DNA from 2 places in the Anoxybacillus sp. EFIL genome. Region 1 is predicted to be linked to the other one. Evidence: riboswitches for the same ligand, from Rfam matches in the RefSeq annotation. Region 1 holds a riboswitch; the other holds the start of a gene.
What was found. A riboswitch is a leader RNA that binds a small molecule or an ion and turns the genes downstream of it on or off. The one in region 1 is predicted to bind cyclic di-GMP.
Positions count from the first base shown of each region.

Region 2: linked by a shared signal. The riboswitch ahead of ES017_RS11065 (methyl-accepting chemotaxis protein) and the one ahead of ES017_RS09025 (hypothetical protein) in region 1 are both predicted to bind cyclic di-GMP.

Region 1 is NZ_SDLH01000005.1:20,520-23,940, forward strand. Features, by position in the region: gene ES017_RS09015 (PH domain-containing protein) at 1-1,209, shown strand, start outside; gene ES017_RS09020 (NAD-dependent deacylase) at 1,265-1,975, opposite strand; cyclic di-GMP riboswitch class I at 2,106-2,188, shown strand; gene ES017_RS09025 (hypothetical protein) at 2,226-2,861, shown strand; gene ES017_RS09030 (H-type small acid-soluble spore protein) at 2,942-3,121, shown strand; gene ES017_RS09035 (LysR family transcriptional regulator) at 3,153-3,421, opposite strand, start outside.
Region 2 is NZ_SDLH01000007.1:29,298-32,718, reverse strand. Features, by position in the region: gene adhP (alcohol dehydrogenase AdhP) at 1-802, opposite strand, end outside; cyclic di-GMP riboswitch class I at 1,039-1,126, shown strand; gene ES017_RS11065 (methyl-accepting chemotaxis protein) at 1,231-2,922, shown strand; gene ES017_RS11060 (YfhD family protein) at 2,968-3,156, opposite strand; gene ES017_RS11055 (YfhE family protein) at 3,231-3,359, opposite strand.

The sequences.
Region 1 (3,421 bases):
CGATTTACATATCGTTTACAAGAAAATGACATGTATATTGAACAAGGGATATTTGTAAAAAAGAAACGGTATATTCCATTTGATCGTATTCAAGGTATTTCACATTCGTCAGGGGTGTTACAGCGGCTTGTAGGTGTTGTGCAAGTACATATTGAAACAGCTGGCAGGCAAATGGATGAACCAGAAGTAATACTTTCAGCGGTTTCCATAGAAGAAGCAAAGCAAATAGAGCGAGCGGTGCATCACAAAAAACGAGAAAACATATTTATAGAAATAGAAGATAAGACGGATGCCATATTTACACTTCGTTTTCGCGACGTATTGTTTTTATCTATCACAAGTGGTGGTGCTTTTGGAGTCATTGCAGCGATTGGTGCATTTTTTTCTGAGTTTGATGATTTCATTCCGTTTGAACGGCTAAACATATTTTTTCGCGCTGACGATACAGCTTCTACACTTGTCTTTTTGCTTGTCGTTTTTATGATCGCTTACGTGTTGTCTGTGATCGGTCATCTTTTTCGCTATATGAATTTTACGGTTGTCAAACAAAACAAAACGATAACGATAACAACAGGATTGCTGCAAAAAAAGAGCATTTCTACATCGATTGAGCGCGTTCAAGCCATTGCAGTGAAGGAAAGTCCGATTCGGTACTTGTTCGGTTATGTTTCTGTTCACCTTATTCATGCCGGAGGGGCACTTGATGATGGAAAACATGGCAGTCTCGTGTTGTTTCCGCTTGTTCGTCAAAATGAAGTCGTGTCTCTCGTTGCGACGTGCTTTCCTAAATATCGTTTGCACAATTCGTTCCGGTCGCTATGTACACGTGCCCGTTGGCGCTATATGTTGAGGTCGCTCTATATGGTTATGCTCATTCCGATCATCACAATCGTATTTTTTCAGCGATTTGAAACGCTCCTTCTCCTTTTGCCCGCAGTATATGTCGGCTATCGAAGTTATAAGCGAGCGGGAGTAACGATTAAGAGTGAGCAGCTAGCATTGAGAAGTGGATGGCTGACGATAAAAACGGTATATATGTTAAAACATCGTATTCAGTCATTAACGATCTCGCAAAGTCGTATGCAACAACGACTCGGATTATGTACAGTACGTGCGACTGTCATGCCAGGCATACGCACAAAAGTCGTTGATGTGGACGAACATAAGGCACAAGCAATATACGAATGGTTTTTGGGAAATAAGGCATGAAAAAGAAATATTTCAAGTGTCCCAAAAGAGCACGCTTTTGGGACACACTTATTTTTTAAAGTAATTCGTCAATTTCCTGTAACACTTCTCCAATTTTACGACCATGTATAAGCAAATCCGCCCAATCATCTAATGGCGTCGGTTCCATGTTCACAATCACTAATTTGCCCCCGCTTCGTTTTGCGATGACAGGAAGTTCGTTAGCTGGTGACACTTGTAAAGAAGAGCCGAGCACAATCCATAAGTCTGCTCGTTCGGCTGCTGTCCATGCTTGTTCAAACGCATTATACGGCAATGATTCGCCAAATAAAACGACGGAAGGACGTAAAAAGCCGCCGCATGTGCACGTAAACTGTTCGTCTACATACCGTTTTGCGTCGTATGTTCGCCTGCAACGCGAGCAATGCACTGTTCGCAACGTTCCGTGTAATTCAATGACATTTGTACTGCCTGCTTGTTGGTGAAAGCCGTCGACATTTTGCGTGATGATTTGATGAATAAGCCCCCGCTTTTGCCAATCGGCCAAAATCATATGCCCGACATGTGGCTTACATTTAAGCAACGTACGAATACGATATTGATAAAATGCAATAAACTCGTCTCGGTTATGTTGCATCGCATACGTACTTGCTAATTGTTGTGGATTTTTCGTGCGCCAAAGCCCTGATTTTGCCGAACGAAAATCGGGAAGCCCGCTTTCTGTAGACATTCCTGCTCCAGTAAATACAATTGTATACGAAGACTCTTTCAACCATTTTTCTAACATTCCGTACCCCTCCTTTTTATCTACCAATAACTACTTCTTTCTTCGCCCTTTTCTTCCTTTATTTTCACATATGTTTATAAGGAAAATAAGGACTTTTGATTCATGCCCATGAAAATAGGCAAAGTATAATAAGAAGTAAAGGCACAGCTAAGGAAACTTAGCGTCGCAAAGCTATAGGGGCTAACGGGATACCTATGCCAGCCAGCTGCCATTACCAAAAAAATATACATATGAAATGGAGGAAAGGGTAATGTTTAAAAAAGGATTACCAATTTTACTAGCATCGATGCTCGTTGCTTCCCCAGCTTTTGCAGCGAAGCATGATGGAGCAAAATATGTACAGAAAAGTCAGCTTGTCGTGAAAAAGGAAGAAGCGAAGAAAAAACAAGAGTTAGCTAAGCAGAAAAAAGAAGAGGCAAAAAAGAAAAAAGAACAACAAATGTTAAAAAACAAATTGGCAGAACTAAATAAAAAGTTAAGCAAGATTGAAGTGCGTGTAAACGAGGTGACAATAGCGCTTGAAGCGTTTAGCACGCCGAAAGAACAACCAACTGAACAACCAACACAACCACAAAGTGAACAAACAACAGAGGAAACGACACAAGTAGTCAATGAACAAGATAGCGCTACTGTGACTACGACTGAACAATCACCTGTCGTGCAATCGGATGAAGACGACGAAGCGGAAAAACAAGAAGAGTTAGATCAATGGTTTGGGAAGCTTATTGCTGCTTCTAATCAATTAAAAGCAGTAAAAAATGAAATTCGTGCGTTAGAAAAGAAAGTATCTAAGAATGATGTCAACGTACAAGCGTTGAAAGAAAAAGTAAAGGCGTTAGAAGAAAACGTACAACAAAATAAAAAGAAGTTGCTTGAACTGTTATAAGAGTGCCTGTTGGCGCTCTTTTTTTGCATATTTTCGCGTGAAACACAAATGATAATAATCGTTCGAAAGGAGGGAAGCGAATGAACATCACACGTGCGCAACAAATTGCTCAGTCACCCGATATGAAAAATATAACGTATAACGGAAAAGCCGTGTATATTGAACATGTCGATGTACAAACGGAAATGGCAACGATTCATTTTTTAAGCAACCGAGAAAAACAACAGCGCGTTCCGATTTCACAGTTAGAGGAGCATTAAGTGATGGGGATGTGACAAAGCAACTTGTTTGTCACATCCTTTTTTGTTGGAGTAAATCAATCAGTAAGTGTACAAGTTTGTTGTTTTTCATTGTCGGCGAATAAAGATAAGAAAATGTTCGATAAAAAGGAGAATGTTTAACGTAAACAATCGATAAGTTTTTATGATTCAACTCCTGTTCAATGACATGACGTGAAAGGAGGGCTAAACCGTTTCCGTGCATTAACGTTTCTTTTATTCCTTGATTGCTGCTAATAATTATCAGTGATTTTACTTTTAGCCCATTTGAACGAATAAAAT
Region 2 (3,421 bases), on a different contig from region 1:
GCATTTCTTCTGGCGGTAATCCGACAAGTACGCAAGCGCCGCCGCGACGAATCGCTTTATAGGCCGATTCGAACGCTGCTTTCGAAACAGCAGTAACGACAGCTGCATGCACGCCGCCAATTTTTTCTTTCATCCATTGCGCGGCGTCTTCATGTTTTGGATTGACGACAAGATCAGCTCCCAGCTGTTTAGCTAACTCAAGTTTTTCATCGCCTAAATCGACAGCAACGACGTTTAGCCCCATCGCCTTCGCATATTGAACAGCGACGTGTCCGAGACCACCAATACCGTAAATGGCTACCCATTCACCAGGTTTTGCGCCTGTTACTTTTAAAGCTTTATATGTTGTTACGCCAGCGCAAAAAATTGGAGCAGCTTCTTCAAATGATAAGTTATCAGGAATTTTCACAACATAATCAGCTGCAGCACGACAATATTCAGCATAACCACCGTCAACCGAATATCCAGCGTTTTGTTGATGTTCACATAATGTTTCTTGTCCGCTTAAGCAATAGTCACAATGGCCGCAAGCGGAATAAAGCCAAGGGATACCGACGCGATCCCCGACTTTTAAGTGCGTCACCCCAGGTCCGACTTCTTCGATGACACCGACGCCCTCATGTCCAGGAATGAGCGGTAGTTTTGGCTTCACAGGCCAGTCGCCATGTGCGGCATGCAAGTCTGTATGACATACTCCACACGCTTTAATGCGCACTAGCACTTCTCCGTATGAAATTGTTGGTTTTTCTACTTCTTTAATTTGTAATGGTTCTTTAAATTGTTCCACAACTGCAGCTTTCATAATTATAATCCTCCTTCTAAATGAAAAGGGATTTTTTGGTCTATGCATATTTAATGTAACATGCATTAAATTTGTTAAAAATATCACAATCAAACTGTTCGAAAAAATGTAAAATTTTTTTGGATAGAAAGGTAAATTTTTGTTTTTTGTCTTGACGAAGTAAAATGTTTCCCTTTTGATCACAACTCACTACTTCCTTTTTCCTATTTTTTGTGTTAAGATGAAAATGTAAAAAATTGAATAATCGGCAAACTACTCGAAAGGGTAGGGCGCAAAGCTATAGGGGCTACGTCTATTGTATAGATATGCCAGCCAGTTGCCCTTCTTATAAGGAAATGATAAGAAGGTTTTACTGTCGAACGATAGCTGCCTATACATTTGTTTTTGGGCAGCTTTTATTTTTATTAACATAGGAGGAGGAAAACAGCATGAAGGTAACGGTAAGAAAAAAATTAGTGGCGACGTTTCTTTCGGTCTTATTATTGTTTATTGTTGTAAGTATGTTTACATATAATCGGCTAGAGACGATTGATAAACAATATTCAGAAGCGATGAAAAAAGGATTTGAACGGATTACGCTCGTTACAAACATGCAAAATGCAATGTTACGTGAACAAATTGCTGTACGGGGGTATTTAATTAATGGAAAGCCGGAAAGTTTAACGGCATTTGAGAAAGCAGCGAGCGAGTTTTCGACTAATCAAGAGAAAATGGAGTCATTACAGCTAGAGGGGAAAGTAAAGCAGGCCGTTGACCGTTTAGTGAAAGCTGAACAAGAGTATCGCGACATTGCGAAACAAGCGATCGAATTTAAAAAGCAAGGTCAAATGGATGAAATTTCACGGATCATGAAAGAGCGAGGAAATGCGATTACGTTAGAAGTGACAGAGGCAGGGGAACAAGCGCGCGCGGCTCAAGCGGAGCATTTATACCAAATGAGCGAAACATTGTCCGAACAAGCGAAACAGATGAAATATATGACGCTTATTACAATCGGTGTCGCTTTTTTTGTGAGCATCGCAATTGCACTATATATTAGCGAAAAAATCTCCAGACCTGTTAAACAAATTGCTGAACATGCTGAAAAAATCGCACACGGTGATTTGTCTGTTGATGATATTTACGTGGCAAATCGTGATGAAATTGGGGATTTAGCCAAAGCGTTTAACCAAATGGTTCACAATTTGAAACAACTTATTCAACAAGTAAGTACAGCGACTGAGCATGTGTCTGCTTCTGCTCAAGAATTAATGGCAAGCGCGGAACAAGCAAGCGCAGCGACAGAAGAAGTGACGACAGCGATTCAAGAAGTAGCCCAAGGAGCAGAAATGCAAGGGAAACATGCGGAGGAGAGTTCGCAAGCCATCGGTGAAATGGCGGCAGGAATTGAGCGAATGGCTCAAACAGCAACCGTCGTGGCGAACTCAGCAACAGAAACGACAAAACAAGCTACTGTTGGACAGCAATATTTACAACAAGTTGTGACGCAAATGAATACGATTAACGAATCAACAAATGAAACGAATGTAGTTATTAAAGAGTTAAATGAGAAGTCTGCCCAAATTGGAAAAATTGTTGACGTCATCGTCGGTATTGCTGAACAAACGAATTTATTAGCACTTAATGCAGCGATTGAAGCGGCACGTGCTGGAGAACACGGAAAAGGATTTGCGGTTGTGGCGGATGAAGTGCGTAAACTCGCAGAGCAATCTCGCGAATCGGCAAATCAAATTGCGCAATTAATTGAGATGATTCAACAAAATACAGGTTATGTTGTGCAAATTGTCGGCAAAGGAACGGAAGAAGTGAAGCAAGGAACAAAATTAGTGGAACAGACTGGAACGTTTTTTGGGCAAATTTTGCGTTCCATTGAACAAGTGAATGCACAAATTCAAGAGCTATCAGCGATTTCAGAACAAATGTCAGCGGGCGTCCATCAAGTGCATGCTTCAATGGATGAAGTATCGTCTATTGCGAAACGGTTTGTTGAACGGACGACCGAAATTTCTGCTTCTTCTGAAGAGCAGCTTGCTTCAAGTGAAGAAGTGACATCTGCCGCTACATCGTTAGCTGAAATGGCGGAGCAATTGCGTAATGCTGTCGCAACGTTTAAAGTATAGTTTGAAAAGGTGTCCCGTCATTGTGTTGGGACACCTTTCTTTTATCTAGAATTTTCTTCTTTTGCTTTGGCGAATGCCAGCTGCTTCAGCGCGTGCTTGTGCCTCTAAATCTTCATGATCAGCCAATTCTGTAGAAAACTCTACATCATAGCCGTCTGATTTCATTGTTTTTGGTACTTGAGGCATCGTCGATTTGTTTTTATCTCTCGTTTTTTGACCGCGTGAACGACCCATCACTTTTCCCTCCTCTTTGCTCATCTCGTTAGTAGCATGTGATGAACGATGGAAAAAATGAATGGAGAATGTTGTTAATGACGAGCATGTTTGTCGGTAAACCCACCGGCTTGGTCCGCGCGTTTGAAATCGCGGGCGTATGTCACTTCTTGTGCGCTAGAGAGCGTACTTTTTGTTTTTTCACGTTTCTTTTTGTCAGGCATATGTATCCCTCGCTTTTATAAAAATGTCACGTTAACATTATGAACAGAAAAATAAAAAATTA